Regions from separate parts of the Arthrobacter sp. Soil_C_60 genome, predicted to be linked through region 1. Evidence: riboswitches for the same ligand, from Rfam matches in the RefSeq annotation. Region 1 holds a riboswitch; the other holds the start of a gene.

Region 1 (15,822 bases):
TCCGCGGCCATCTTTCAGGGCGGCTGCCAGTTCTTCGCGTCCGGCTGCTTGCTGCCGCCGGACGGCTTACCGGATGGGCGGCCCGGTCCGCTGCCGGGTTGGTGCGACAGGCGACCGGCATGGGGCGGAGTTTCGCCGGACGCAAGATCGCACGCACGATACTGGGCCTCCAACGCAAGGACGCTCCCCTGGTAGGCGTCGGCCCGCTCCCCCGCGCAGAAGCTGCCCGGATTCAGCCTCCCGTCGCCAGGCCGGCAGGACCTGCATCCGCACGCACATCCCTCCCGGTGCGGCGGCCTCCGATGCCTAGCAGGCCGCCGGCTTCCGCCGCGGTTCCACATCCTCCCCAAGACCGGCGGGACATCGCCTCCTAAGCAACCGGCGGGGACCCTGGCTGCCGCATCTGGTGAGCGGCACGCCAAAACCTGTCGTTCCCCCTGCACTTGATGGCCGAGGTCACGGTCCCATGAGGCCAACTTCACCCGCTGTGGTGGCCGGATTCACCTCGTTTTGGTCAGTTGTGTCAGGCCGCCTTAACTAAAATTGAATCAGGGCCACAGATCGTGTAAGCCCGCCTACTTCACACTTCATTTCACGCCTTTTCAGGCACCCTATTTTCCCGGAGGAAATATGCTTCGCACTCGTCAGCGCGTCGGTCACGATATCCTGCTGGCCCGGCACGGCCGCAGCATTGCGTCCATGCGGCTGGACCGCCACTCGAACTCGGTGATCGCCGTTCTGGATGACGGCACCGTGGACCGGGCCCCGAACCTCATCGCCGCGGATCTGGCTTTGCCGGCGGATCGGACGAGCCTGACCTCGGAGGACCGCAAGGTCCTCGGCATCATGACCGCGGCATGCGCCGGACTCGGCGCCCTCATGGTCGGCGCCGTACTGGCCATGGTGCAGTTCGGCGAACAGCTCGGCCTGACCGAAGCCGCCCAGTACCTCAGCACCTACTAGCCCGCACACCGCCGGTCACGGCGAGGGCGAGCCGCCATTAACGTTCAGCGTCTCGCCCATGACGTAGCTGGATTCCGACGACGCCAGGAACACATAGGCCGGAGCGAGCTCGGTAGGCTGCCCTGCCCTGCCGATCGGCGTGGACTTGCCGAACTTCGGCAGGGCTTCCTTCGGCTGTCCGTCGCTGACCTGCAGCGGAGTCCAGAACGGCCCCGGGGCAACGGCATTCACCCGGATGCCACGCGGCGCCAACTGCTGGGCCAGGCCCTTAGTGAAGTTATTGATCGCTCCCTTGGTGGCCGCATAGTCGATCAGCGTCGGCGAGGGCTGGTAGGCCTGGATCGACGTCGTATTGATAATGCTGGAGCCGGGCTGCAGGTGCGGCAGGGCCGCCTTCGTGATCCAGAAGAATGCATAGATGTTGGTCATGAAGGTCTTGTCGAACTGCTCGTCGCTGAGGTCTTCAAGCTTCTCGACGGCGATCTGCCGCCCGGCGTTATTCACCAGGATATCCAGGCCGCCGAGGCCTTCCACTGCGTTCGTGACCAGTTCGCGGCAGGTGTTTGAATCGGTCAGGTCGCCCGGCAGCTGGACCGCTTTCTGACCAGCCTCTTCGATCACCCGGGCCACGACCTTGGCGTCTTCCTCCTCTTCCGGCAGATAGGACAAGGCTACGTCCGCCCCTTCACGCGCGAAGGCAATCGCCACCGCCGCACCGATGCCGGAATCCGAGCCCGTAATCAGCGCCTTGCGGCCCTTCAGCCTGCCCGTTCCTCGGTAGGTGTCTTCGCCGCGATCGGTCTGGGGCTCCAGCTCCTTGTCCAGCCCGGGTTCCGGCTGGTCCTGCTTGGGCGGCTCGATGCTGGGGTAACGCTTGACGGGATCTTGGAAGGTGTACTGGTCCTGGCCCATTACTGCTCCAATCGGTAGTCAAAAACTAAGCTTGCTTACCAGCCTATTGGTCACAGTTCGGGTGTCAATCCCGGAACGCTCCCCAGAGAGACAGACGCCGGGGCCGCCAGCAGAAAGCACCGCCGGCGCCGGTCCACTATTCCATTGACCCCGCGTGGACGGCAGGTCTACCGTTTGGCCATGAAGATCTCCGTCATCGGCACCGGGGCCGTTGGCCGCAGACTTTCGGCAGCCTTGGAGAGGGCCGGCCATGAGGTGCTGCTCGGCAGCCGCGACCCGGCGCAGACCCTTGCCCGGACGGAAGCATCCGCCACGGGCGCGCCCCCGATCAGCGCGTGGCACGAAGACCATTCCGGCATCCCGTTGGTTCCGCTGGCAGAAGCGGGTAACCACGCGGAGGTCATCGTGAATGCGACCCAGGGCGCAGCATCGCTTGCGGCTTTGGAAGCAGTCGGCCCTCGGGAGGGCCAGACCATCGTGGATGTCTCCAATCCGTTGGACCCTTCCTCCGGGTTTCCGCCGTCGCTCTCCATCTGCAACACCGACAGCCTGGCCGAGCAACTGCAGCGCCGTTTCCCCGCGGCCAAGGTAGTCAAGACATTGAACACGGTCAACAACATGCTGATGGTGGACCCGGCCCGGCTGCCGGAACCGCACAACGTGTTTGTCGCCGGAGACGACGCCGACGCGAAGGCACTGGTCACCGGGCTCCTGCGTCAGCTGGGCTGGCCCGCCGAGGACATCCTGGATCTGGGCGGCTTGGAGTCCGCGCGCGGCATGGAGATGTACCTGCCGCTGTGGCTGCGGCTGATGGGTGCACTGGGCCACGCGGACTTCAACATCAAGATCGTCAGGAAAGAGTGAACGGCCGCGGCAAATGCCGCGACCGTCCAATCCATCTAAAGCGCTACCTGTGGTCGCTTAGCACTCCACCACGTTGACGGCCAGGCCGCCCATCGCGGTTTCCTTGTACTTGGAGCTCATATCCTTGCCCGTTTCGCGCATGGTGATGATGACCTCGTCCAGCGAGACACGGTGCGTGCCATCGCCCCACAGCGCCATCTTGGCCGCGTTCACGGCCTTGGCGGCCCCAATCGCGTTGCGCTCGATGCACGGTACCTGCACCAGGCCGCCGATCGGATCGCAGGTCAACCCCAGGTTGTGCTCCATGGCAATCTCGGCCGCGTTTTCCACCTGCGCGGGGCTGCCGCCCATGACCTCGGCCAGGCCTGCGGCGGCCATGGAGGAAGCGGAACCCACTTCGCCCTGGCAGCCCACCTCGGCGCCGGAGATGGACGCCTGCTCCTTGTAAAGCACGCCGACGGCCGCGGCCGCCAGCAGGAACTTCACGATGACATCTTCCTTGTCAGCCTGCGTCGCCTTCTCCATGCCTGGCGCGTAGTGCGTGGCATAGAACATGACTGCGGGAATGATGCCCGCGGCGCCGTTGGTCGGTGCCGTGACAACCCGCCCGCCGGAAGCGTTCTCCTCGTTCACGGCCAGCGCCACGAGGTTCACCCATTCCTGCCAGTACTTGTGGTCCCGGTCCTTGTCTTCCTTGCGCAGCCGGTCATGCCAGTCAGGCGCACGACGGCGGACGTTCAGTCCCCCGGGCAAGACACCTTCGCGCTTGATGGCGGAGTCCTTGCATTCCTCCATCACCTGCCAGATGTGGATCAGGCCTGCGCGGATGTCCGCCTCGGAGCGCGAGGCCTTCTCGTTGAGCATCATGATGTCGCTGATGCCCAGGCCGGTGTTACGGCAGTGTTCCAGCAGTTCCGCCGCGGTCCGGAAGGGGTACGGCAGCTCCTGCTTGGAGGCATCCAGCTCCCGCGCGGCCTCATCTTCCTCGCCGTCGCGGACAATGAAGCCGCCGCCCACGGAAAAGAACGTTGCCTCGTGAAGGACCGCACCGGCGTCGTCGGTCACCTGGAATTTCATCCCGTTGGTGTGCCGGGGCAGCACGGTGAGCGGATGCTGCACCATGTCCTCGACCTTGTAGTCCAGGACCACACCGGCCGAGCCCTCAACCTGCGAGCACAACTGCAACTCGCCGGTTGAAGCCATGTCTGCGAGACGGGATTCGACTTCATCCGGCAGGATCTGTTCTGGCTGGAAACCCTCCAGCCCCAGCATCACTGCCGTGAAGGTGCCGTGGCCGCGGCCGGTAGCCGCGAGCGATCCGTACAGGTCAACCCGCAGTCCGGCCACGCGGTCCAGCAAGCCAGTTGAAACCAGCTCCTCGGCAAAAACGGCAGCCGCCCGCATCGGACCGACGGTGTGCGAACTGGAGGGGCCGATGCCCACGGTAAAGAGGTCGAATACGCCTACAGCCATGATGGCTCCTTAATGCCCTTCGGCGGCTTGTTGCCGCTTCCGGTTAGAGACGATGAATAACGACGGCGGTACCAGCGGCTGTTAGGACAGCTCGCCGCCGTTCTTGGAACTGTAATCCTCGGCCGAGAGCAGGGGGCCCTCTTCCGAAACGTTGACGGTGAACAGCCAGCCCTTGCCATACGGATCCGAGTTCAGCAGGGCCGGATCGTCGATGGCTACCTGGTTGACCTCGGTGATCTCGCCGGAAACCGGTGCGTAGATGTCGGAGACGGACTTGGTGGACTCCACCTCGCCGCAGGTTTCGCCGGCGGTGATCGTGGAGCCGACCTCGGGCAGGTCAATGTAGACCACGTCGCCGAGCGCGTCGGTGGCGACCTGCGAGAGGCCGACCTTGACCGGGTTGGAAGCGTCCACCCACTCGTGCTCTTCGGAGTAACGCAGGTTGGAAAGAACTGTGCTCATGGATAGAACCTTTCGAAAGAGGGGAAAATCAGGAAGAACAGCGGCCGCCGGCAATAATCCGTCAGCGCACGGCCGATATGAATTAGTAGCGGCAGTGTCTTAGGAATGGATTATTGCCGGCAGCTTCGTGGCAGGTTTGCTTACTTGTCGCGCTTGTAGAAGGGCAGTGCGACGACCTCGAACGGCTCGGGCTTGCCGCGCAGGTCAACGTCGAGCCGGCTGCCGGGTTCGATGTGCTCGATATCGACATAAGCCAGCGCAACAGGGTAACCGAGTGTGGGGCTCGGCTGGCCCGAGGTCACTTCGCCAACAGCCTGGCCGTCCTTGGAGACCGGGTAGTGCGAGCGGGCGGCACGGCGGCCAAGGCCCTTCAGACCGACCAGCTTGCGCTTGGAGCCGCGTTCCTTCTGGGCTTCGAGCGCGGCACGGCCGACGAATTCGCCTTCCTTCTTCAGAGCGACGATGGGGCCAAGTCCGGCGTCGTACGGGCTGACTTCCAGGGACAGTTCGTTGCCGTAGAGCGGCATACCGGCTTCCAACCGCAGCGAATCGCGGGCGGCGAGGCCGGCGGGCACCAGATCGAAGTCCTTGCCTGCCGACAGCAGGGCGGACCACAGCGAAGCGGCGTTTTCGTTCGGGACGTAGATCTCGAACCCGTCTTCGCCGGTGTAGCCGGTGCGGGCCAGCAGCAGCTTGAGCGGAGCACCGCTCACAGTGAAGTGGACCTCGTCCGCAACGTAGTACTTCATCTCGGTCACGGTGGCGTGGTCGGCCGCGGCCACCAGCTGCTTCAGGATGTCCACGGAGTTTGGCCCCTGGACAGCCACCAGCGAGATGGACGCGGTGGCGTCCTCCACCGTCACGTCGAAGTCCTGCGCACGGTCGGCCAGGGCCTCGGCTACGGCCTTGGCGTTGCCCGCGTTCGGCACCACCAGGAACTTGTCCTCCGCGCGGCGGTAGCTGATCAGGTCATCGATGATGCCGCCGTCTTCGTTGCAGATCAGAGAATACTTGGCCTTACCAACGGCGACCGCGGAGAGCCGGCTCACCAGCGCATAGTCGAGGAACCTCCCGGCGTCGGGGCCGGTAACCCAGACCTCGCCCATGTGGGAGAGGTCGAACAGGCCGGCAGCCTTGCGCACGGCGTGGTGCTCGGCCAGTTCGCTCTGGTATTTCAGCGGCATCTGCCAGCCGCCGAAGTCCGTGAAGGAGGCGCCCAGCTTCTGGTGCTCTTCATACAGGGCGGTGTACTGCTTCGTAGCGGTTTCAGCGCTCATGGTCTGGAACCTTCCTCTAGTTAGCGAACTCTTCGATGGGCGGGCAGGAGCAGACCAGGTTACGGTCGCCGGCGGCGCCGTCGATGCGTCCCACCGGCGCGAAGTACTTGTCCTGCTTCAGGCTCGGCACCGGGAAGACGCCCTGTTCTCGGGAGTACTTGCGGTCCCAGTCACTGCTGATGGCAGCAGCTGCAGTGTGGGGAGCCAGCCGCAGCGGGCTCTCCTCGACGCTGAAGTCGCCCTTGACGACCTGGTCGATCTCGCCGCGGATGGTGATCATCGCTTCAATGAAGCGCTCGATCTCGGCGAGGTCTTCGGACTCGGTCGGCTCCACCATCAACGTACCTGCCACCGGGAAGGACAGCGTGGGGGCGTGGAAACCGAAGTCGATCAGACGCTTGGCAACATCCTCGGCAGTAACGCCGGACTTGGCGGTCAGTTCGCGCAGATCCAGGATGCACTCGTGCGCCACCAGACCGTCGTTGCCCGTGTACAGCACCGGGAAGTACTCGTTCAGCCGGGAGGCGATGTAGTTGCCTGCCAGCAGCGCGGTCTTGGTCGCGTTGGTCAGCCCTTCGCCGCCCATCATGGCCACGTAGGCCCAGGAGATCGGCAGCACGCCGGCGGAACCGTACTCGGAAGCCGAGACCGGAACGCCCTTGCCTTCGTGCGCGGCCAGCGCGGCATTGCCGGGCAGGAACGGCACCAGGTGCTCGGCTACTGCGACCGGACCGACGCCGGGGCCGCCGCCGCCGTGCGGGATGCAGAAGGTCTTGTGCAGGTTCAGGTGTGACACGTCGCCACCGAACTTGCCCGGCTGTGCCAGTCCGACGAGGGCGTTGAGGTTGGCGCCGTCGATGTAGACCTGGCCGCCAGCCGCATGGACAGCGTCGCAGACCTGGCGGACATCGGCGTCGTACACCCCGTGCGTGGACGGGTAGGTGATCATGATGGCGGACAGGCTGTCCTTGTGCTGCTCGATCTTGGCGTTCAGATCGGCGTGGTCGATGGTGCCGTCCTGGGCGGTAGCCACAACGACAACCTTCATGCCTGCGAGCACGGCCGAGGCGGCGTTGGTGCCGTGGGCCGATGCAGGAATCAGGCAGACGTTGCGCTGCTCATCGCCGCGGGACAGGTGGTAGCGGCGGATGGCCAGCAGGCCGGCGTACTCACCCTGGGATCCGGCGTTCGGCTGGATGGAGACGCCCGCGTAACCGGTGATGGCCGACAGTCGCGCTTCCAGATCCTCGATCAGTTCGCGCCAGCCCTTCGTCTGGTGCGCCGGAGCGAAGGGATGGATGGAGGCGAACTCCGGCCAGGTCATGGATTCCATCTCGGCCGTGGCGTTGAGCTTCATGGTGCAGGAGCCCAGCGGGATCATGGTCCGGTCCAGGGCCAGGTCGCGGTCCGAGAGCCGGCGCAGGTAGCGCAGCATCTGGGTTTCGGAGCGGTGGCTGTGGAAGACGGGGTGCTGCATGTAGGAAGAGGTGCGCTGCATGCCCTGCTCCAGGCCGAAGCCTTCCGGTGTAGCCGACAGGCCCGCCGCGATGTCCTCGGCTGCACCGTCCACGCCGAATGCCTCGGCCACAGCAGACAGGTGCTCCGCCGTCGTCGATTCGCCGGTGGAGATGCCCACGTGATCGGCATCGATGACGCGCAGGTTAATGCCCTTGGCCTCGGCGGCCTTGATGACGTCGGCAGCCTTGCCCGGGACCTTGACCGTCAGCGTGTCGAAGAAGTGCTCGCTGGCCAGTTCCAGTCCGGCGCCCTTGAGGACGGAGGCGAGGGCACGCGCCTGGTTGTTGGCGTGCTGCGCAATGGCCTTCAGGCCTTCCGGTCCGTGGTAAACCCCATACATGCCGGCGACGATGGCCAGCAGTGCCTGCGCGGTGCAGATGTTGGACGTGGCCTTCTCGCGGCGGATGTGCTGTTCGCGCGTCTGCAGTGCCAGGCGGTAGGCAGGCATGCCGGCGTTGTCCTTGGAGACTCCGACGAGGCGGCCGGGCAGCTGGCGCTCCACGCCCTTGTGCACAGCCATGTAGGCGGCGTGCGGTCCGCCGAAGAACAGCGGAACACCGAAACGCTGGGTATTTCCGACGGCGATATCCGCGCCCTGCTCGCCGGGAGGCGTGATCAGGGTCAGAGCCAGCAGATCCGCGGCCACGGTGACCATGGCTCCGCGTTCCTTCGCATCCGCGATCACCTTGCTGTGGTCGGCCACATGGCCGGACACGCCCGGCTGCTGCAGCACAATGCCGGAGATCTCGCCCTCGGGAAGACCAACGGAGAGGTCGGCCACCTCGATCTCGAAGTCCAGCGCTTCGGCGCGGCCCTTGACGATGGCGATGGTCTGCGGCAGCAGGTCTGCGTCCAGTACGGTCTTGCCGTCGGCATGCTTCTTGTTGGCACGGCGCATCAGCAGCACGGCTTCAGCCACGGCGGTAGCTTCGTCCAGCAGGGAGGCGTTGGCGATTTCCAAACCGGTCAGGTCGGAAACCATGGTCTGGAAGTTCAGCAGCGCCTCGAGCCGGCCCTGGGAGATTTCCGGCTGGTAGGGCGTGTAGGCCGTGTACCAGGCCGGGGATTCCACCACATTGCGGCGGATCACCGGCGGCGTGATGGTGTCGTAGTAGCCCTGCCCGATCATCTGCACGGCAGTGATGTTCTTGGCGGCGAGGGCGCGCAGATCTGCGAGGACCTCGGCTTCGCTGCGGGCAGCCGGCAACTCAAGCGGCGCGCTCTGGCGGATGTCCGCCGGAACGGCCGTGTCGACCAGGTCTTCGAGGCTGGTGTAGCCAAGCTGCTTGAGCATGGTCTCGGCGTCGCTGTTGCGCGGGCCGATGTGGCGCTCGGCAAATGTCGCAATGGTGGGTTGAACCGTCATGAAGGAACTCCAGTTATTGGCTGGCACGGTTGTACCAGATGGATCGGGTTCCTCCCCGCTCTGTATTGGACCTGAGAGATTCCGCGGAAACCTTTCCAAGTTCCGCTTGCACCGTCGGTGAGCCGCGCCGTCATGGTCGACTACTTTCCAGAGTTGCCTGTCTGCGGCGGTACAGGGGCCTGAGAGATTCCTGGGGAGGTATTGCTCCTACGGCGCCCGCTGACATTCATCCAGCAGGACTCTCCCGCCGCAATTCGAAGGCAAATATGCAGTTATGACACTTTTGAAGTGCGTTCTATCTTCTTGAATGGTAGCCGGTGAGGGCGAACACAAACAAGGCGGCCGGCATTAGCCGCGCGCTTCGCGGTGCTGGACCAGTCCTTTAACGTAGGCGGCCTGCCCGGCGTGTTCCAAACAGTCATCAATGACGCTGACAAGGCGGACTCCGAGGGTAACGTGCGGGTCCCAGCGTGTATCCACAATCCGGTCCAGCTCGTCTTCGGTCAGCGAGCCGATGAACTCGAGGCTTTGGCGATGCACGGCGTCGAAATACTCGGCCAGCAGGCTTCCGGATTCAACCGTGACGGCGCTGACCTGGTCGGAGGTGTGGCCGTAGCCGGTTTCATGTGTGTCCAGCGGAAGATCGAACAGTTCTGACCAACCGCCTGAGGTCCAGCGCTGCTCCACACCCGCGACATCGGCAATGTGATCGTCCTGGACCCGGGTCAAATGCCAGATCAGCCAGGCGATCGAGTTGCCGTTTCCTCCGGGCCGTTCGGCCAGCTGGTTCGGGTCCAGTCCATCAAGCACTTCGTGGACCCGTTCCTGGATCCGGCCGAAAGCGTCTGCCAGCAGATCGTTGAACTTCATCTTCGCTCCTCGTAGATCCGGGATTGGCGGCAACGAACCCAGCCTATGCCTTACGCCCCCGGATGGTCCTCCAGATAGCGCGGTTTGCTGACAATGAAAGCACCGACGACGAGGACGACGAGCGATACGGCGAGCAGGCCGAACGATGTTGCCCATGTACCAGTGATGTCTTTCAGCAGCCCGAAAGTCAGCGGCCCAAGGCAGGCGACCGAATAGCCGATGCCTTGCGCGAAACCGGAAAGCGCACCCGAACCGGCGGTAGTCCGGGTCCGCAGGTTGACCAGCAGCAAGGCCATGGCGAATGTTCCCTGTCCCAGTCCGGCCAACGTGATCCAGAGGATCGTGCCCGATGAGGGTGACAGCAGCAGGCCCGCATAGCCGCCGGCGTAGCAGAGCACGAACAGGGCTGCTAGTGGGAAGGGATTGCGCATTCTGGCCGCCAAGTAGGGAACCAGCAGGCTGGTCGGCAGGCCAAGGATGGCGTAATAGGAAAGCATGGTGCCGCCCTGGGCCGCGTCCATTCCCGCGTCGAGCAGCAGCGGAGGCAGCCAGGTGAACATCGAGAAGGTGTTGGTGGACGTTCCGGCAAACACCATGGCCAGCCCCCACGCGACAGGAGAGGACCAGACACGGACCTTCGCGTGGGGCTTTGCTGCCGACCGGTTTTGAACGGCTTCGGCCCGCCGCGTTGCCCGCTCCCCCAGTAAGGTGGCTATCCATGGCACCAACGCCGCCATACTCACACCGGCCCAGATGCCGATCGACCAGCGCCAGCCGGACGTGTTGGCTAGCGGCACCGCCATCAGCGGGCTGAAAGCGGTACTCACCGCCAGCAGGGTCACGTACAGGGAAGTCACCAGGCCGATACGGTCCGGGAAGTACCGCTTGACCAGCGGTGGCATGACGATGTTGCCCAGCCCGTAACCCACCATGGTCACGGCGGAGAAGCCCAGGAACAGCGGCACGTCGGAGGCCAGCGCCCGTCCGATCTGGCCTGACGCGGCCAGCACCAGCGAACCGAGCAGGACCGCGGGTATGCCCAGTTTTCTGATCAGTGCCGGCGTCGTGAATCCTGCCACGGCGAAGGCAGCGGTCGGGAGCATGCCGAGAACGCCGATGGATGCAGGACCAAACGGCAGATCGTTGGAGATCTCCGCCAGCACGGGTGAAACACCCGAGACCGCGAGACGTAGGCTCAGAGCCATGATCAGGATGCCGGCGAGGACGATCAGGCGGGGGAGAAGTCCAGGAACGGACGCGGTGTCCTTCGCTACAGGCTGATCCGTGATCTGGGGTTGGTTTGTTCTAGGCACTCTGATTTCCGTTTGCAGGCAGGCTGTGGCCGGCGGATGTGCCGGCTTCTTCACCATAGCTGTCGCGGCGGCTGCCGCCGTCCCCACCTGAAGTCGATTAAGGCTCTCCGGAATTCTCGTCCCGGTAAAAACCTTCCGGGCCCTGGGGCCGGCGTTCCGCGCGACGGCCCTCTTCCTGCCGGGCACTTTCCAAGGTGCGATCCACCAGTTGCCGCCAGGGGCCGGTTACGTCTTGCTCCGGGAGGGAGGCCTCACGTTCGCCGGCGCTGATCCAGTACATATAGCGGTCCGGCTGGTTCTGCGTCTGCGGGACATCGTCCCAAGGGCAGGATTCAATAATGGGCAGCCACTCGTCACGCAGTTCGGGCTGACCCACTTCAACTGCCCAGCGCCTCGTTAGACCCGCGAATCCGCCGGTGCGCTTGACGCTGATCCTCATCCCAAGACGCCCACCTCAGTCCAGGCCGCCGTTACGGCCTTGAGTTCCTCTGAGTCCTTACCGTAGCGGCTTTCCGCCGCACTTTCAGTAGCTGCCGCGAAACCTGCAAAGTCCGTATCCGCCACGACTTCCGTACCGGTGATCGTGTCGTACCAAATCAGGCCGGCTCGTTCCCAGGCGTTCCCGCCCAGGATCGAGGCCAGCCGGTAGAAGGCATGGTTGGGAATGCCTGAGTTCAGGTGCACTCCCCCGTTGTCGTCCGTGGTGTCGATGTAGTCCGCCATGGTGGCAGGCTGCGGATCCTTGCCGAGCACGTCGTCGTCGTAAGCAGTGCCCGGCGCCTTCAGCGAGCGCAGGCCGTCGCCGCTGACTTGGTCGGTGAACAGGCCTTCGCCGATCAGCCAGCTAGCGTGGTCCGCACTGTGCCCGAGCTTGTACTGCTCCACCAAGGCAGCGAAGACGTCCGAAATCGACTCGTTCAGTGCGCCGGGCTGGCCCTGGTAGACCAGGTTGGTGGTGTGTTGCGTGATGCCGTGGGTCAGCTCATGCCCGATGACGGACAGCGATTTGGTGAAGCGCTGGAAGACCCGCCCGTCGCCGTCGCCGAAAACCATCCGCGTGCCGTTCCAGAACGCGTTGTCATAGTCCTCGCCATAGTGGACGGTGGCGCGCAGGATTCCGCCCCGGCCATCGAGTGCATTGCGTTGGTAGGCGTCAGCGAAAAGCTCGAAGGTGGACCCCAGCCCGTCGTAGGCTTCGTTGACCGCGACGTCTTCAACCGGGCCGACTCCCTCGCTGCGCACGCGGATACCGGGCAGCCGTTCCATGTTCTGGGCGTCATTGATCTGCCGGGTGGGATTCAGCCCTGTGGCCCGGATGCGTTGCGACGGCAGGAGGGTGGGCAGGGCCGGCATCTGCGCACGTTTGACGTTACGGTTCCGGCGCATGGCTGCATCCCGGGCCAGGGCACGCTGGGCAGCTTCCGCTACAGGCAGCAGGGACCGGTCATCCAACCGGGCGAGCCGTCGGAGCAGGTATGGCGGAACAATAGAACAGAACATGTGGACCTCCTTGCGTTCACCCAAGCCTATGGTCCGGGTGTGACAACCTGTGGCAGCCACGGCATACGGGTATTCGTGCTCCATGACCCCCGCTACGCTGGCAGTATTTAGCCGAAACGATTAAGCGCGAGGGAACCGATGAAATCGAGCAAAATTGCCGCAACTTCTTTCCTGGCCCTGGTGGCCTTGACCGGTTGCACGACCGCGGGCCCGTCCGGCGATGGCAGTTCCGCTTCGGCCTCGCAGTCGGACGAACCATCACGTTTGGAGACCGTTGCAGACAGCGGCGTGCTCAAAGTGTGCACCACAGGGGACTATCGACCGTTCACGTATCTGGATCCAGGGACGGGGGAATACACCGGGATCGACATCGATATGGTTGAGGACTTGGCCCAGCGACTGGAAGTGGAAGTTGAGTTCGTCCCGACCACCTGGGCAACCTTGATGCCGGACTTTCTGGGCAAATGCGATATCGGCGTTGGCGGCATTTCCATCTCCTTGGAACGGGCTGCCCAGGCGTTCTACACTGAGCCGACTCTGGACGAAGGGAAGACGCCGATCACGCTGTGCGAAAACGTTGAGAAGTACGACACTGTGGAGGAGATCAACCAGCCTGGTGTCCGTTCGATCACACCAATCGGCGGGACCAACGAGAAGTTCGCCGACGAACATTACCCCGATGGCGAGATCATCCGCTACGAAGACAACAACACCATTTTTGACGAAATCATCGCTGGCCGCGCGGACGTCATGACAACGGACGCATCGGAAACAATGTGGGTGGCGAACGAGCATCCGGAGCTCTGCGCCGTCCATCCTGAGGATCCATTCAACTTCTCGCAGAAGGCCTACCTACTTCCGCAGGGTGACGTCGAATTTCGCGAATACGTGGACCAGTGGCTGAACATGGCCAAGAACGACGGCACCTACGATGCAGCCAAGGCCCCCTGGTTCGGCTAGAGCTACCCGCCGGATACGCTAAGGAAATGCCTGAGTCTGCCGCCGCGCGCAAAAGAATGCCAACTTGGGCGATCATCGCCGTCCTGTGCCTGTCCGGAACAACGGTCTCGCTCCAGCAGACAATGGTCATCCCGCTGCTGCCGGAGTTCGCGCAACTGCTCAACGTCTCCATCGACGATGTGTCCTGGCTGGTCACCGCCACTTTGCTGACCTCTGCCGTCGCGACACCCATCGTCGCCAGGCTAGCGGATATGTTCGGCAAGCGGCTGATGATGCTGGTCTGCATCATCCTGATGACAGCCGGATCCGTGGTGGCCGCGCTCGGCGGGGACTTCGCCACCATAGTTGTCGGCCGTGCCCTGCAGGGATTCTCCTCTGCGTTGATCCCGGTAGGCATCAGCATCATGCGCGACGAGCTCCCGCGGGAAAAGGTTGGCAGCGCGATTGCGCTCATGAGCGCCACGCTGGGCATCGGCGGTGCCCTCGGCCTGCCCTTGGGCGGAACCCTTTACCAGCAGGCCGGTTGGGAATCAGTGTTCTGGCTTTCCGCCGTCGTTGGTGTGGCCATTCTCGCCGCGGTCTACCTGGTGGTCTCGGAATCCGAGGTGCGGACCCGCGGCCGGTTCGATTTCCTCGGCGCCATCATGCTCTCCATCGCGCTGACCTCGCTTCTGCTGGCCATCTCCAAGGGTGGCACCTGGGGCTGGGGCGACGAACTGACCATAGCGCTGTTCATCCTGACGATTGTGATCCTGGCGGCCTGGATTCCGTATTCGCTGAAGGTCAGCCAGCCGTTGGTCGACCTGCGCACTTCGTCCCGGCGGCCGGTGTTGTTGACCAACATTGCCTCCGTCCTGGTGGGCTTTGCCCTGTTCGCGAACATGCTGCTGAGCACCCAGCAACTGCAGCTGCCCGCTTCGGTGCCGCACGGGTTCGGGCTCGACCCCGTCACGGCAGGCCTGGCGATGGTTCCGTCCGGACTGGCCATGGTCGCCTTCTCCCCCGTATCCGGCGCCATGATCAACCGCTTCGGTGGCAAAACCACGCTGATTGCCGGTTCGGCGATCATGGCCGTGGGGTACGTGGGCCGTGTCTTCGTCAGCGACTCGGTGGCCGCGATCATTATTGGCTCCACCGTTGTCAGCGTCGGCTCCGCGGTGGCCTATGCCGCGATGCCGAGCCTGATCATGGCCAATGTGCCGATCACCGAGACGGCCTCCGCCAATGGCCTCAACGCGCTGCTGCGTGCCATTGGCACCTCGACCTCGAGCGCCGCCGTCGCAGCCGTCCTGGCGTCGGTTACGGTCAGCGTCAACGGGGGCGAGCTGCCTGCCATGGAGGCTTTCCAGGACGTGTTCTGGATTGCGGCCGTGGCCTCGCTCGTGGCCTGTGCCGTGGTGTGGTTCGTGCCCAGGTACGAGGCGGTGCCTGCGGCCGAAGGCGTTCCGGTCGAGACCGCCGCCCTCGCCGTCACCCAGGCCGGCAACAGCGCGGAAACCGTGGTGCACGGGCGCGTGCTGCACACCGACGACCAGCCCATTCCGCACGCCGTCGTCACGGTCATGAAGACCTCCGGCGAGCCCGTGGACTGGAGCAGGGCAGCGAACGACGGCGGGTTCTCCCTTGCGCTGCCAGGGCCCGGCGAGTATCTGGTTGTTGCCAATGCGGACGGCTGGGTTCCCACTTCCAAGGTGGTCAGGTTCACCGGTACCGAACGGGATGAGCAGATCCGGCTGACGCAGCGGCTGACCATCACGGGCTGGGTGCTTCGGGGCGGGGCCGCGCTGCCCGGCGCACTGGTCGCGCTCAGCGCACACACGGGCGAGTACATCGCCTCCACCAAAACCAACGACGCCGGCCGCTACGAACTGCGGCTTCCGCCCACGGGAAGATACGTGGTCACCGTTGTCGAACCCGACACGCAGTACACCCAGTCCCGGAAGCTGGTGATGACGGCCGAGTCCTCCGTGGTGAATTTCGATCTGGTCGGCAAGGCTAGGGAAACCACGCTCTAGCCGGAAGTTGTTTCGCCCTAGCTTGCCGGCCTACATGTCCCCGGTCCGCAGCTCCTCTGTCAAAATCCAGAAGACCTGCCGCAACCGCTGGACGGCCGCGTCAGGTTCCTGCCGGCGCAGCAGCGCAACTGCCTCCTTCCACCCGTCCGTCCAGATGTAATAAAGTTCCTCCCGCTGGTAGAGGAACAGCCGGCCCAGGGAACGGGCCAGCACATGCTCATTCACGGCGCGCAGCTCATCGTGGTCGGCGGCATCAAGGATTATTTCGATCAATCCCCTCAGCGTGGTGTGGGCGGCCAGCATGTCGCCGGTTTGGAGCGCGCCTTCCA
Region 2 (15,822 bases), on a different contig from region 1:
AGGTGGCTGGATCGATGCGGCCTTGATAGACAGGGAAGTCGATGGCTGGCTCGCCGGAGTTGAACTGCGACCACATCCGGTTGACGCCCTCGGTGCCGTGCGTCCTGACGCGGTCGACGGCGGCCAAGTCCAGGTCCGCTGCCAGCAGGGTCGGATCCGCGTCGGCCGCCTCGGCGATTGCGTTGCCTTCCGGGTCAACAATCAGACTGCGCCCTTGGCCGGTGGGTCCAGCGCAGTTGACGCTCACCACAAATACCTGGTTCACAATGGCGTTGGCACGCGCGAGGACTACTTCCTGCTTGCGGTCCGGCGAAGTGGTCTTCACAACGTTCAGAATCACTTCTGCCCCCATCCAGGCCAACTGGCGGGTGGTCTCCGGGAACCAGGCGTCGTAGCAGATGTTCAGGCCTACCCGTGTAGTGCCGCCCAGGTCGACGACGGCGAACCGGTCTCCCGGATCGTAGGGCTCGTGGGGACGCCACGGAAAGATCTTGCGGTAGTAGCCGGCCAGCTCGCCCTCGGGTGAGAGGACCAGTTGGGTGTTGAACAGCTGGCCTTGGGGGCCGCGCTCGCACACGCTGCCCGGGACGAGCCAGATGCCGAGGTCCCCGGCCACCTGCTTGAGTTCGGAAACCCGCGGCCCGTCCAACGGCTCGGCACTATTCTGCAAGGCCTCGGTGCGCTGCAGGTCGGGGTCGCCGTCGCCAAACAGGTGCAGTTCGGGGAAGACCACAAGCTTTGCGGACGGATGATGCGCGAGGGCTTTGCTGGCTTCCTCGGCGAAAGCGGAGATCGGTTCGCCGATGAGGCGGGGCGGTGCCTGCGCGGCGACCAGGGGGAGGATGCGTTGCATGGTGCGGGCTTCCTGTCGGTTGTTGTGACTCATGACATAATAGATCAAGTTGAACCAATAAAGGAAGTGGTGCAGGTGCAGCTCGTAAGGTGGTGTCTATGAGCGCCACAGTTGACTTGCTTGCGTCCCCCATCGAGGAGGGCCCGCTGGCCGGTATTGATCGCAGGAGTGCAATCGATGCAGTCAGGCTGCGCATCGGTATGGCGATCCTGCTTGGGTTGCTCAAGCCCGGGGAGCGGTTGCCGGACCAGAAGGATGTAGCGCTCGGCCTCTCGGTCAGCCCGATCACGGCCCGCCGTGCACTGACTTCCTTGGCCGAACAGGGCATTGTGGTGCGGCGCCGAGGGCGGGGTGGCGGCACCTTTGTGGCTGATGAACCTCCACGCGAAATTCTGCAGGAGATCGCCGCGGCACCTACTGAACTCGCGGCCATTCACAAGCTGGTGGACAAGAGGCTGCTCTTCGAATGCTCGATTTCCCACTTCGCCGCTCTCAATGCGAGTCCCCGGCAGTTGGATGAGCTGGAGAGGTTGACCGCTACGATGGCCGCGGCAACAGGATGGTCTGAGTACCACCAGGCCGACGACGAGTTCCACCGCCTGGTTGCGAGTGCATCCGGGCTGGGCAGCGCCGTTGACGAGTACAACCACGCGCTGGCAGAGCTGTACGCCTACTTTTTGCCTTATCCCATCGAGCATCTACACGCTTCGAACCGCGACCATATCCGCCTTGTCGAAGCATTGCGGGGGAGGGACGTTTGCTCCGCCGTCGAAGTTTCGCGGAAGCATGTTGGCATCCTGCATCGGACCATGTTCATGGGCCTGCTGGAGGAGCGGCACCAGACCACTACCTAACGTTCCTACAACAGCTGGATTGTTCAATAGCTGGCAGTCGATTCGACAAGGCGATGGTGCACAAAAGTGAGGCCGGAAGCTTTTGGCCAACAGAATGTCGGCGCTGGTAGACAAGGGGCCTGCCGGGAAACACAAGACGGTGCACTGTGGTCCAAGGCACAGTAGGGAGGGAGCGATCCAGCGCGTCGGAGTCAGACCGGCGCCGAATGAACAGGAGACGTCGATGTCGGCACAGACCGAGACCCAAAGCACCGCCTTCCAGACCTACCAGGACCTGCTGGCTGCCATTGCGCCTGCGGGGGAGTCCCGGCCGATCAAGGATCCGGCCACGGGTGAAGTTGTCGCCGAAGCGCCCGTCCACACTGCGGCTGATCTGGATGCGGCCGTCAACGCCGCCAAGGCCGCGCAGCCGGAGTGGGCTGCGCTGGGTCACGAGAAGCGCAGCGAGTACCTGAATCAGGCAGCGGACGCTATTGAAGCCAGTGCCGAGGCGCTCGCCGAGCTGCTCTCGCGCGAACAGGGCAAGCCGCTGAACGGCCCGAACGCCCGCTTCGAGGTCGGTGCCTGCGCCGCCTGGCTGCGCGCCACGGCGTCGTTCGCTTTGGAGCCCGAGGTCGTGGTGGACGACGGCGAAAGCCATGCCGAGGTGCACTACCGCCCGCTCGGCGTCGTCGGCGCGATCGGCCCGTGGAACTGGCCGATGATGATCAGCGTCTGGCAGCTCGCGCCCTCGCTGCGGATGGGCAACACGGTAGTGATGAAGCCCTCCGAATACACGCCGCTGAGCGTGCTGGCACTGGCCGCGGTGATCAACCAGGTCCTGCCGGCGGACCTGCTGCACGTGGTCTCCGGCGGCCGCGAGGTCGGCGAAGCACTGGCCTCCCACCCGGAGATCGACAAGGTGATGTTCACCGGCTCCACCGCCACGGGCAAGGCCATCATCCGCTCCTCCGCGGACACCGTGAAGCGGCTGACCCTGGAGCTCGGCGGCAACGACGCGGGCATTGTGCTCGAGGACGCGGACCCGAAGGCCATCGCGCAGGACCTGTTCTGGGGCGCCTTTATCAACACCGGCCAGACCTGTGCCGCGCTCAAGCGCCTCTACGTCCACGACTCGCTCTACGACCAGGTCTGCGAGGAACTGGTCGAGGTCGCCCGGAACATGCCCATGGGTGTGGGGCTGGACGAAAACAACGTGCTCGGCCCGCTGCAGAACAAGGCCCAGTTCGACATTGTCGCGGACCTGGTGCAGAAGGCGAAGGACAGCGGCGCCAAGGTGCTCACCGGCGGCAACCCCGAGCCCGGCCAGCCCGGCTACTTCTACCCGACCACCCTCGTCGCGGAAATCGACAACGACAATCCGCTGGTGGCCCAGGAACAGTTCGGCCCGGCCCTGCCGATCATCCGCTACAACACCGTCGACGAAGCAGTCAGCATGGCCAACGGTCTCGACGTCGGACTCGGCGCCTCGGTCTGGTCCTCCGACCCGGCCAAGGCCCGCGAAGTCGCCGCACGGATCGAGGCCGGCACGGTCTGGATCAACAAGCACGGCGCCGTCGACCCGCGCGTCCCGTTCGGCGGCGCCAAGCAATCCGGCTACGGCCTCGAATTCGGCATCGCCGGCCTCAAGGCCCTGGGCACCCCGCAGGTGATCAGCCAGTGACCGCGCAGGACTTCGACTACATCGTTGTCGGTGCAGGCTCGGCGGGCAACGTTATCGCCCGCCGCCTGCTCGATGCGGGCAAGCGCATCGCCGTCCTCGAGGCCGGCGATGACGACACCAACCCCAACATTGCGCACCTCTACAACCTCGGCGCCCTCTGGCACAGCCCGCAGGACTGGGACTACCAGACCACCGAGCAGCAGTGGTGTTCCGGCCGCACGCTCCACCTGCCGCGCGGCAAGGTGATGGGCGGCTCGCACGCCCTGAACGCCACCATCTGGGTGCGCGGCGCCAAGCAGGACTACGACACCTGGGCCTACCTGGGCTGCCCCGGCTGGTCCTGGGAAGACGTCCTGCCGGTCTTCAAAACCATTGAAAAGTACGACGGCGGGGCCTCCGATACGCGCGGCGATTCGGGTCTGCTTGATGTCGCCCAGGACTTCCCGCGCAATCCCATCCAGGAAGCCATGCTGGAAGGGGCTGTGGAAACGGGTATCAAGCTCAACGAGGACTACAACTCGGGCGACGTCGAGGGTGTGTCCCGGATGCAGCTCAACGTCCGCGACGGGAAACGCTTCAACACCTGGCACGCCTACCTCAAGCCCGTAGTCGACAACGCCAACCTCACCCTGCTCACCGGCGCGCACGTCCGCCGGCTAATTGTCGAGGACGGTACGGTGGCCGGCGTCGAGTTTGAGCACGACGGCGAAACCAAGACTCTGCGGGCACCGGAGACCATCCTGTCCGCCGGTGCCATCAACTCAGCGGAGCTCCTGCTGCGCTCGGGGATCGGGCCGGCCGACGAACTGCGTGAGGCCGGCGTCCGTCCGGTGCATGACCTGCCCGGCGTGGGGAAGAACCTGCAGGACCATCTGCTCTCCCCGGTGGTCTTCAGCACGAGCAAGCATGTGCCGGCTTCGGAAGTGGCCCCGGCAGAGGTGCACTTCTTCGCGAAGAGCAGCCCGGATCTGGCCGTGCCGGACACCCAGCCGATCTTCTTCTCGGTTCCGATGTACTCCCAGGGCTACGCGAAGGGCGAGATGACCGGTCCGGAGAACGGCTTCTCGATGCTCGGCGGGCTGGTGCGGCCGCAGAGCCGCGGCGAAATCCGGCTCACCGGGCCGAAAGCCAGCGATCCGATCACCATCGACCTCGGCGCCCTGTCGGAACAGGCCGACGTCGACGCCCTGGTGGCGTCGGTTCGGCAGTGCCGGGAGATCGGACGCAGTTCGGCGCTGGCGGACTGGGGCGCGGAGGAGCTCTACCCCGGCGCGGAGGTCTCGGACAGCGACGAGGACCTGGAGCAGTACGTGCGCGATTCCGTGGTCACCTACCACCACCAGGTCGGCACCTGCCGGATGGGGCTGGACCAGGACGCGGTGGTGGATCCGCGCACGCTCAAGGTCCATGGACTCGAGGGCGTGCGGATCGCCGACGCCTCCATCATGCCGCTGGTGCCCACCGGGAACACCAACGCTCCAACGATCATGATCGGTGAACGCGCCGCAGCACTGCTGGTGAACGAAGCTGCCACCGTGACCGACGAGGCTGCGACTGTACCAAGCGGGGCGGTTACGGTCTAAGCCGGCGCAGCAGTCCGGCCGCCAGACGCAACGCAACCCTCCGCCGTCGTTACTCAGCGGAGGGTTGCTTGCGTCGCGGTTATTCGTTCGGGTTCACCAGAATCTTCACGTGTTCCTCGTTGTTGTTGATGAGCTGCTCGAAGCCGCCGCTGATGAGTTCGTCCAGCGGAATCTTGGCGGTGATGAACGGGGCCAGATCGAGCTTGCCCTCCTGGACCAGCTTGATGGTGCTGGCGTGGTCATTGGCGTAGCCGATGGTGCCACGCAGGTCGATCTCCTTGAGCACGAGGGACGGCATGTCCACCTCTGGCTTGTGGCCCCAGATCGAGACGTTGACGATGACGCCGCCGGGCCGGACCGCGTCCATCAGCATGTCCAGGACCACCGGAACGGAACTGCACTCGAAGCCGACATCAGCGCCCTTACCGCCGGTCAGTTCGCGGACCTTTGCCGCGACGTCGCCTTCCCGCGGGTCGAACACCTGATCCGCCACGCCGGTGTCCCGGGCCATCTTCTTGCGGGCCTCGCTGAGTTCCGAGATGTAGACGGTCAGGCCGGAGGCTTTGAGAACGGCGGCGGTCAGCAAACCGATGGGACCCGCACCGCCGACAATGGCGGTGTCGCCGGACTTCGCCTGGCTGCGGACAAAGGCGTGGTGGCCAACCGACAGCGGTTCGATCAGAGCAGCCTGATCCAAGGGAATGTCCCCGATGGCGTGGACCCAGCGCCGCTCGACCACGATCTTCTCGGACAGACCGCCGCCGCGGCCGCCGAGCCCGATGAAGTTCATGTCCTTGGACAGCTGGTACTCCGCGCCGGGCCCGGTATCGACGTCGTCGTGGATGATGTAAGGCTCGACGACGACGTTCTGGCCCACTTCGAGATCGGTCACGCCGTCCCCAAGGGCGGTGATGGTGCCGGAGAATTCATGTCCCATAGTCACCGGCGCCTCTTCACCGGAGATGGGATGTGGAGAGCCCTTGGGCGGAATGAAGATGGGCCCCTCGAGGTACTCGTGCAGGTCGGTGCCGCAGATGCCGCACCAAGCCACGTCAATGGCGACGGTTCCGGGCTTGAGCTCCGGTTCCGGAATGTCCTCGATCCGGATATCTCTCTGATCGTAGTAGCGTGCAGCCTTCATGGCAGACCTCTTTCTCACGACGTCGGAAACTTCAGCCTACGGATGATCGGCGGGGTTTTGAATGGCGGAGAGGCGCTTAGTCCGTGGCCGAGCTCGGGTTCTTCGCTCCGCCCGCGAGCGGCACGCGCCAGCCGAACCGCAGGGACAGCACGCGCAACAAGAAAACGACGGCGGCAATCGCGGTGCCGGTGTAGGCGTTGAACCAGCCCAGCTGGGAGAGCAGGGTGACCAGCGAAGCGCCGAGCATGGCCGGGACGGCGTAGACGCCGCGGGGGTTGAAGATCTGGGGCACCTCGTTGGCCACCACATCGCGCAGCACGCCGCCGCCCACCGCCGTCGTAATTCCGAGCACAGCCGAAGTCACTGGGCCCATGCCGGAATCCAGGGCCTTCAGCGTGCCGGTGACGCAAAACAGGGCCAGCCCGCCGGCGTCGAAAATGAGCAGGGTCCGCCGGAACCGTTGGACACCGAGCACATGGAAGTACACCACGGCGGCTGCCAGGACCGGGGCAACCAGGTAGATCGGTTCGACGAAGGCGGTCGGGACGGACTGGGAGATGATCAGGTCGCGGATGACGCCGCCGCCGAGCCCCACCAGGGATCCGAGCAGGAGGGAGCCGACGATGTCGAAGTTCCGGCGGGCGGCCAGGAGGCAGCCGGACATGGCGAAGAAGAACGTACCGAAAAGATCCAGTATCAGCAGGATGTCCACGGCCGCGTCCCTTGCTGCCTAGCGCTCAAGGCCGACCTTGGACAGGATTGCGGCAACGGCGGCGCGGGCACCGGTGGAGAGAGTCGGTTCCATTACCGGAGCGAAGAGCGGCGAATGGTTGACCGGGATGCGGTCGGCGGCCAGGGCTTCCGCCGGATGGCCGCCGAAGAACCAGTAGACGGAAGGAACGCCGATGGGCTCAACCAGGTTGCCGAAGTCTTCCGAGGCCATCACGGGTTCGCCCTCGATGACGTCGGCTTCGCCGAGTTCCTGCCGCAAGGCATTGACGACGTCGTCGGTTGCCTGCTGGTCGTTGGAATTCGGAGGGAAGGAGGAGAGCACCTCGATGGTGGGTTCGGGCGCGTTGGACGCATCGGCCTCCGCCTTGATGATCCGCCGCAGCGCGCCGAGCACGGTGGCGCGCACAGTCTCGTCGAAGGTGCGGACATTGAGGGTGAATTCGGCGCTGGAGGGAATGATGTTTTCTTTCAGCCCGCCGTGGAAGGTGCCGACGGTGACCACGGCAGAGCGGCGGGGATCCACCTCGCGGGACACGATGGTCTGAATGCGGGTGATGATGTGGGCGCCGAGCACGATGGGATCGATGGAGTCCTGCGGCTGCGACCCGTGGGACTGCCGGCCATGCAGGGCGACCTTCCACGAATCCGCCTGGGTCATCGGGTGCCCGTGCACGTACTGAACGGTGCCCGCGAGCCCCGGCATGACATGCTGGCCGAAGACCAGCTCAGGCTTCGGCGCCTTCTCCCACAGGCCGTCCTCCACCATCGCCTTGGCGCCCGCCCCGGTTTCCTCGCCGGGCTGGAAAATGAACACGACGGTTCCTGCCCACTGGTCCTTGATGCCGGCCAGGAGCTGCGCGGCCGTCAAGAGGGCGGCGGCGTGGGCATCGTGGCCGCAGCCGTGCATGACGGGAACTTCCGTGCCGTCCGCCAGAGTTCCGGTGGCCGTGCTGGCATAGGGCAGGCCGGTGTCTTCTTTAATCGGCAGCGCGTCGATATCGGCGCGGAACGCCACCACCGGTCCTTCGCCGTTGCGCAGGACGCCGACGACGCCGGTGCCGCCGCACGGGAAGGCGTCGATCCCGTATTGCTCCAGCTCCGCCTGAACCAGTGCGGCGGTCCGGTGCTCCTGCATGGAGAGCTCGGGATGCTCGTGCAGTTGGCGGTAGAGATCATGCATGCGGGTGCGCTGCTCGTCGGTCAGCAGGACGGATGCTGGCATTGTTTCCTCGGTTTCTCCAGGCGTTTCCACGGCAGTTGGCGGCTGCACAAGGTGCCTGCACCCAAGCGGAGGGCGCGGTTCGACTTATCGTAACAATGGCCCGGAGAATGGCGGCACCATTACTCGCCCGTTCACGTTTAGGATGGTCGACCGTGGCTAGCAGCCACAGAGCCTGAGGCCTTCCACCGTTGGATCAGACCTGCCGCGTGCGCCACGCCCAAACCACGAGTGGAACCTGCAACGGCAGCCGGAGGCTATGGATGATGCGTGCCCGCTTGGTGCCCGTCGGCCCGAACGCGTGCTTCAGGGCGCTGAGGTGTCCGACGGTGAAACCGGCGAACATCACTGCGGTGGAGATGCCCGCCATGCGCCTGGTCTGCGGGAGCAGCAGTCCGGCGGCGGCTGCGAATTCCAGCGCTCCGCTGATCTGAACCCAGCCATCGCGGGTGAGCGGCCCCGAGGCAGTAGCGATGGCCGCTGGAACGACAGGGTAGTAGAAACCGGGCCTGACGAAGTGGTTCGCGGCGCTGGCGGTAAGCAGCGCGGCCAGGCCGAGCGTGCCGGCAGGGAGCTTGGTGGTCGCCATCGACTTCGAAGTTGGCGTCATCTGCTCACTGTACGTTGAGCCCGGCCGGGCGCCGCCGTCGTTATTTCCTCACAACGACGACGGCGGCGGCTGGGTTTGGGTTAGTACTTGTAGGACTGGCCGCCGTCAATCGGGATGACGGCGGCGTTGATGAAGGCCGCGTCGCCGGAGAGCAGGAAGGCGACCAGGTGGCCTACCTCTTCGGGTTTGCCGAAGCGCTTCATCGGGTTGGGCTCGACGAATCCCTTGCCGACCTCTTCCCAGTTCTCCGGGTCGATCTGCTTGAGCGAGCCCTCGACCATCGGGGTCATGATGGCGCCCGGGGCGATGGCGTTGATCTGCACGCCGTACTGGCCGTACTCGACGCCCGAGTTGCGGGTGAGCCCAACGACGCCGTGCTTGGAAGCGGCGTAGCCGGACTGGTTGCCGACGCCGCGGATGCCGCCGACGGAGGCGGTGTTCACGATGGAGCCGGAGCCCTGTTCCTTCATGACCTTCAGGACGTGCTTGAGGCCGTAGAAGACGCCGTTGAGGTTGATGTTGACGACCTTGGAGAACTCGTCGGAGCCGTAGTCCTCGGTGGCGTTCTGCTTGCCTTCGATGCCGGCGTTGTTGAAGAACCCGTCGATCCTGCCGAAGCGCTTGACGGCCTCGGCGACGTAGTTCTCGACCTCGGACTCGTTGGCGACGTTGGCGGTAACGTTGAGCACCTCGGCATCGGGGGCAACCTGACGGATCTCTTCCGCGGTCTCCTTCAGGCCGGCCTCGTTCAGATCCACCAGGGTCAGCTTGCCCTCTTCCTTGGCGACTTGGAGTGCCGCCGCACGGCCGAGCCCTGATCCGGCGCCGGTGATAATGACGGATTTACCTGAGAACCGTTGCATGTTCTGCCTTCTTTCCCATTTGATGGTCCGGCTGTTTGGCCGGCTTCTATCTATGCAAACGCATGAATAGTGGCTAATCATCCAGAACCGGATGTGACTCTGCGGACATTACGCCGCCACGCCGCGGTTTTATCCGTTGCACGCCTGATTGCGGAGGTGCACTGGTCTGGTTTCCCTGCGTCTGGCAGTGTGGAAGAAGTCAGTACTGGCCGGTGCCTGCAGGATGATCAAGGAGATATCTCGATGGTCGATTCGCTTTCTTCGACGGAACACCTTGACGACGGCTCTGGTGGCGGCTCCGAAGCTGCCGACCTGGATGCCGTGCAGGAGGAAGCGCTCGAGGCGCACATCCCGGAGATCAACTTCGATGAGCAGTTCTACCCGGCGCGTCCGCGGGCTTTGCGCCCCAAGGCCCGGCGGCGGCACTTTAACCCGGGCCAGCCGCCCTTTGAGCCGGACGCCCGCAACACTGTTTACGTGGAGTGGCTGCGCAACCAGTCCATGCTCGGCGACGCCAAGGTGCTGGGCCGCCAGCTCTCGGGCCAGGCCAGCATGTGGCAGAACCCCTTCGCCTGGCCGAACCCGCGGGCCGCGGTGGAGCGGGCCTCGGTGTGGTTCACCGCCTACCCGCTGTCCTTCATGACCAAGCCCGGGCAGTCCTTCCTCGGAGCATTGGGGGACCCCGGCTTGTGGGAGGCGTTCGAGCAGATCGGAATCAGCGCCATCCATACCGGGCCGGTGAAACTCGCCGGCGGGCTCTCGGGCTGGGAGCAGACGCCGAGTGTGGACGGTCACTTCGACCGGATCAGCATGGCGATTGATCCGATGTTCGGCACCGAGGACGAGTTCCGCGAGATGTGCCAGGTCGCCAATGACCACGGCGGAACGATTGTGGATGACATCGTGCCCGGGCACACCGGCAAGGGTGCGGATTTCCGGCTGGCCGAGATGAACTTCCGGGACTACCCGGGCATTTACCACATGATCGACATCCCCGAGTCGGACTGGCACCTGCTGCCGGACGTGCCCGACGGCGAAGACGCGGTCAACATCGACGCCGAAACCGAACGCGCCCTCCAGAAGGCCGGCTACATCATCGGCGAGCTGCAGCGGGTCATTTTCTACGAGCCCGGGGTCAAGGAGACCAACTGGAGCGCCACCGGCCCGGTTTTGGATACCACCGGCCAAATGCGGCGGTGGGTGTACCTGCACTACTTCAAGGCGGGTCAGCCGTCGATCAACTGGCTGGATCCCACCTTCTCCGGCATGCGCCTGGTGATGGGCGACGCCCTGCACTCGCTGGTGGACCTGGGTACCGGCGCCCTGCGGCTGGACGCCAACGGTTTCCTGGGCGTGGAGAAGAGTGCCGAGGAAACGCCGGGCTGGTCGGAGGGCCATCCGATTTCCGAGGCCGCGAACCAGATCATCGGCAGCATGGTCCGCAAGGTCGGCGGCTTCACGTTCCAGGAACTGAACCTGAGCATCGACGACATCAAGTCCACGTCCGCCAACGGCCCCGACCTGTCCTACGACTTTGTCACCCGCCCCGGCTACCACCACGCCCTGGTCACCGCCGATACCGAATTCCTCCGGCTGACCCTGCGCCTGGCCATGGAGATCGGTGTGGACCAGGCCTCCCTGGTCCACGCGCTGCAGAACCATGACGAGCTGACCTATGAACTCGTGCACTTCACCACCAAGCATAAAGACGATATCTATGAGCTCGACGGCGAGGAAATGACCGGCGCCGAACTGGCCCATAAGGTGCAGCAGACCTTGCGGGACGGCATCACCGGGGAAGCCGCTCCCTATAACTTGGTCTTTACGGCCAACGGCATTGCCTGTACGACGGCGAGCGTGATCACGGCGGTGCTGGGCATCAAGGACCTGAGCACCATCACGCCGGAGCAGACCATCGAGGTCCGCAAGGTGCACCTGCTGCTGGCCATGTACAACGCGCTGCAGCCGGGCGTCTTCGCGCTCTCCGGATGGGACCTGTGCGGCATGCTGACCCTGGACCGGTCGCAGGTAGCTCCGCTGCTGTCCCGCGGCGACACCCGCTGGATCAACCGGGGCGCCCATGACCTGATGGGCGTCAACCATACCGGGCAGGCCCCGACCTCCGGCATGCCCAGGGCTGTCAGCCTGTACGGGACGTTGCCGGACCAGCTCGCGGACGAGTCATCGTTTGCCCGGCAGCTGGCCAAAATCCTGGCCGTCCGGGAGCAGTACGGCATCGCGAAGAGTGCGCTGCTCGATGTTCCGGACGTCTCGCACCGGGGCATGCTGGTCATGGTGCACCAGCTTGAATCGGGCGATTGCGAAGTCACCGTCCTGAACTTCTCGGACCAGGAGATGGCCGGCACGGTGCGCTCCGAGCAGTTGGAAACCGGGGCCTTGGTGACCGATCTGTTCAGCGGCGAAGAAGTGGGGAGCGTGGATGACCTGCACAGCTTCTACATCCAGCTGGAGCCGTACCAGGGAACCGCGCTGCTGGTGACCCTGCCCGAAGAAGAGGAGCCGGCCGCAGAGGTTGCGGCTGAGGTGGAAGCGGGCCAGGACGAGGACGCGGGCACGGCTGGTACTGAAGCTGCGGCGCAGGCGCGGAGGACGCTGTCACGCCCTGATCTGGGGTGATGGTCAACGCGCACCGGATGTGACCAGCATCTCACATAGAAACGCGGTAGGCAGGGAACCGGATCGGAGGAGCCGGCGTTACCTTTCCGTAACTTTACCTACCTGAAGTGTGTGTGAAATATGGCTGAAGACTCCTCCGCCGAAGATAAGCCGAAACTCCTCGGCCTCAACGGTGCCCAAACTATTGCCTCCGCCTTGGCCGCCGTGACCTCGGCCTTTGCGGGTTCCTTCCTCGGTGTCGCGGGAACGCTGATCGGCGCTGCCCTCGGTTCGGTCATCGCCACGGTAGCGGCAGCCATCTACGCCAGGACGCTGAGTTCTGCCGCCGTCGCGGCCAAGAAGACCCTGCCCGTGCCGCGGCTGCGCGGCCTGCGCAACGGCGGCCTGCCGGCGAGCGACGACGGAACCGAGCGTGCCGGTGTCTCCAGCGCCGTCGCGGACTTCAAGGCGAAGCTCACCGCACGCCGGTTCACGCCCCGGACCTGGGCCAAGATTGGAGTGGTCAGCGCAGCCTCCTTCCTGATTGCCATGGCCGGCATCACGATGGTCGAACTGGGAACCAGCAAGCCCATTTCGGCGCTGGTGGCATCGTCGACCAGCAGCGCCCCGGCCGCCGAGCAGCAGACCACCCTGGGCCGCGTCCTGACAGGCACCGCGGCCCCGGCCGAGGATGGCAGCGAAACCACGGAGCCCGGCGATGCTGAGCCCGGGCAGGTCGACGACGGCGCCGGCCAGACCGGGACCACCGACGGCACTTCCGGCGGTACGGACGGATCGACGGGAGTCGAGGATCCTGCCACCGGCCAGAACGACGGTACTGCGCCGGTGGAGACCGTGCCTGAACCCGTTCCGGCGCCAGGCTCCGAAACCGGCGAAGTGGCGGAGCCGGAGGTCGTCACCGACCCGGGCGCCGGCCAGCAGGACACGGGCCAGCAGGAAACCGCCCCTGACGGCGGCGCCGTCGATCCGGCACCGGTGGACGGCGGCGTGACCGAAGGCGACCAGACGGGCACCGGGCAATAGGGCTTGCCCAGGCGGCGCCGGCACTCAGGTGAGTGCCGGCGTCGCACGTTGCCTGCAGCGGATCCGCCGCTGACTAGGCAGTTAAGAAATGATGTTGCGTTAGCTCCTGCCCTGCCGCTAACCTGTGTGAGGCGGGTCACGAAGCTGTGGCCCAACGCTTTTGATCTGCGGCGGGAGAGTCCTGCCGGTACGTTCGTCAGGCGCCGTAGGAGCAACTCCTCCCCAGGAATCTCTCAGGCCCACGTACCGCCGCGGCTAGGCAACTCTGGAAAGCAGCCGGGCAACCGGCTCACCGACGGTGCAAGCGGCCCCCACGGGCGGCGGAAACTCTCAGGTCCCAGACAGAGCGGGGAGGAACCCGAATCATCGTGGCGTGTTGTGCGCTGCCTGAAATATGGAGTTCCTTATGACGATCCAGTCACCATCCACTTTCCAGCAGGTCGTGTCCCCGAGCCTGAATAGCCAGCTGTCCGAGCTGGACCCCGAGGTCGCCGCCAAGATCGACGACGAACTCACCCGCCAGCGTGACGGCCTGGAAATGATCGCCTCGGAGAACCACACCGCCGCCGCAGTCATGCAGGCGCAGGGCTCCGTGCTGACCAACAAGTACGCCGAAGGCTACCCGGGCCGGCGTTACTACGGCGGCTGCGAGCACGTCGACGTCATCGAGCAGCTGGCCATCGACCGCGTGAAGGACCTGTTCGGGGCGGCCTACGCCAACGTCCAGCCGCACTCCGGTGCCCAGGCCAACGCATCGGTCATGCACGCGCTGATCAAGCCCGGCGACACAATCATGGGGCTGAACCTGGCCCACGGCGGCCACCTGACCCATGGCATGCGGATCAACTTCTCCGGCAAGCTGTACAACGTGGTTCCGTACCAGGTCCGCGAAGATGACCACCGGATCGACATGGTGGAAGTGGAGCGCCTGGCCCACGAGCACAAGCCGCAGCTGATCGTGGCCGGCTGGTCCGCCTACGCCCGCCAGCTGGACTTCGCCGAATTCCGCCGGATCGCCGACGCCGTCGGTGCCTACCTCATGGTGGATATGGCGCACTTCGCCGGCCTGGTGGCCGCCGGACTGCACCCCAGCCCGGTGCCGCACGCCCACGTTGTCACTTCCACCACGCACAAGACGCTGGCCGGCCCGCGCGGCGGCATCATCCTGACCAACGACGCCGACGTCGCCAAGAAGATCAACTCGGCAGTCTTCCCGGGCCAGCAGGGCGGGCCGCTGGAGCACGTCATCGCCGGCAAGGCCGTGGCCTTCAAGATCGCGGCATCGCCGGAGTTCAAGGAACGCCAGGAGCGCGTGCTGGCCGGAGCAAGCATCCTGGCCGAACGCCTGATGCAGCCCGATGTCGCCGCCAAGGGGATTTCCGTGGTTTCCGGCGGCACCGACGTGCACCTGGTGCTGGTCGACCTGCGCAACTGCGAACTGAACGGCCAGGAAGCCGAGGACCGCCTCGCGGCCATCGACATCACCGTCAACCGCAACGCTGTTCCCTTCGACCCGCGCCCGCCGATGGTCACCTCCGGCCTGCGGATCGGAACGCCCGCGCTGGCTACCCGCGGCTTCGGCGAAGCAGCCTTCATCGAGGTAGCTGACATCATTGCTGAGGCGCTGATCGCTGAGGACGAGGCAAGCCTCGCCGATCTGCGCCACCGTGTGGAGGCCTTGGCCGCCGCGCACCCGCTGTACCCGAACGTGGCACCGCTGGCAACAGCCGGCGCCTAACCGGGACTGGGCAGGGACCGCGGGGCCCCTGCCCAGGGGCCGGTCGCCGACATGGGGAAGCGACCGGCCGTCTGAACCTGCATGCAACCCACACCCAGGGCCATGCAGCCATGCGAAATATCCTCGCTCTGAAGGAGTAGTAAATGAAAGATGCAACAGTGCAGTCATCCGGGGCACCCCATCTGGAAAGACAGCTGAGCAACCGCCACATCCAGCTGATCGCGATCGGCGGTGCCATCGGCACGGGGCTCTTCATGGGCTCGGGGAAAACCATCTCCGCGGCCGGACCCTCCGTCATCTTCGTCTACATGATCATCGGCTTCATGCTGTTCTTCGTGATGCGGGCGATGGGCGAGCTGCTGCTGTCCAATCTGCATTACAAGTCCTTCAGCGATTTTGCGGGTGACCTGCTGGGCCCCTGGGCCGGATTCTTTACCGGCTGGACCTACTGGTTCTGCTGGGTCGTGACCGGCATTGCCGACGTCATCGCCATCGCAGGCTACGCCAACGAACTGGTTCCGGGCATTCCGCTGTGGATTCCGGGCGTGGTCACCATCGGCATCCTGCTGGTGCTGAACCTGGTTACGGTCAAGGCCTTCGGCGAGACGGAGTTCTGGTTCGCGCTGATTAAGATCGTCGCCATCGTGGCACTGATCCTTACCGGTCTGTTCATGATCCTTTCGGGCTTCAAGTCCGAGGCCGGCCCGGCCACTGTCGAAAACCTGTGGATCCACGGCGGCTTCTTCCCCAACGAGTTCATGGGCTTCGTGGCCGGCTTCCAGATCGCCGTGTTCGCCTTCGTAGGCATTGAACTGGTGGGCACCACCGCTGCCGAGACCAAAGATCCCGAGAAGAACCTCCCCAAGGCCATCAACTCGATTCCGATCCGCATCCTGCTCTTCTACG

The links. Region 1 has a riboswitch for glycine ahead of gcvP (aminomethyl-transferring glycine dehydrogenase). Riboswitches for the same ligand answer to the same signal wherever they lie in the genome.
Positions count from the first base shown of each region.
Region 2: it holds a riboswitch for glycine, as region 1 does, so the genes downstream of both, glyA (serine hydroxymethyltransferase) here and gcvP (aminomethyl-transferring glycine dehydrogenase) in region 1, are expected to answer to the same signal.

Region 1 covers NZ_JBDGKM010000009.1:111,879-127,700, forward strand. The annotation lists gene AC3A4M_RS17300 (hypothetical protein) at 1-374, shown strand, start outside; gene AC3A4M_RS17305 (hypothetical protein) at 631-963, shown strand; gene AC3A4M_RS17310 (glucose 1-dehydrogenase) at 979-1,875, opposite strand; gene AC3A4M_RS17315 (NADPH-dependent F420 reductase) at 2,056-2,739, shown strand; gene AC3A4M_RS17320 (L-serine ammonia-lyase) at 2,797-4,212, opposite strand; gene gcvH (glycine cleavage system protein GcvH) at 4,294-4,674, opposite strand; gene gcvT (glycine cleavage system aminomethyltransferase GcvT) at 4,815-5,951, opposite strand; gene gcvP (aminomethyl-transferring glycine dehydrogenase) at 5,968-8,835, opposite strand; glycine riboswitch at 8,886-8,992, opposite strand; glycine riboswitch at 8,993-9,092, opposite strand; gene AC3A4M_RS17340 (mycothiol transferase) at 9,184-9,705, opposite strand; gene AC3A4M_RS17345 (MFS transporter) at 9,756-11,018, opposite strand; gene AC3A4M_RS17350 (protealysin inhibitor emfourin) at 11,116-11,457, opposite strand; gene AC3A4M_RS17355 (M4 family metallopeptidase) at 11,454-12,518, opposite strand; gene AC3A4M_RS17360 (transporter substrate-binding domain-containing protein) at 12,657-13,478, shown strand; gene AC3A4M_RS17365 (MFS transporter) at 13,505-15,493, shown strand; gene AC3A4M_RS17370 (GntR family transcriptional regulator) at 15,524-15,822, opposite strand, start outside.
Region 2 covers NZ_JBDGKM010000003.1:417,906-433,727, forward strand. The annotation lists gene AC3A4M_RS08755 (carbon-nitrogen hydrolase family protein) at 1-886, opposite strand, end outside; gene AC3A4M_RS08760 (FadR/GntR family transcriptional regulator) at 952-1,707, shown strand; gene AC3A4M_RS08765 (aldehyde dehydrogenase family protein) at 1,931-3,370, shown strand; gene AC3A4M_RS08770 (GMC family oxidoreductase) at 3,367-4,953, shown strand; gene AC3A4M_RS08775 (2,3-butanediol dehydrogenase) at 5,033-6,094, opposite strand; gene AC3A4M_RS08780 (trimeric intracellular cation channel family protein) at 6,171-6,800, opposite strand; gene AC3A4M_RS08785 (amidohydrolase) at 6,825-8,048, opposite strand; gene AC3A4M_RS08790 (DoxX family protein) at 8,242-8,655, opposite strand; gene AC3A4M_RS08795 (SDR family oxidoreductase) at 8,736-9,518, opposite strand; gene treS (maltose alpha-D-glucosyltransferase) at 9,762-12,155, shown strand; gene AC3A4M_RS08805 (hypothetical protein) at 12,276-13,178, shown strand; glycine riboswitch at 13,340-13,437, shown strand; gene glyA (serine hydroxymethyltransferase) at 13,585-14,916, shown strand; gene AC3A4M_RS08815 (amino acid permease) at 15,060-15,822, shown strand, end outside.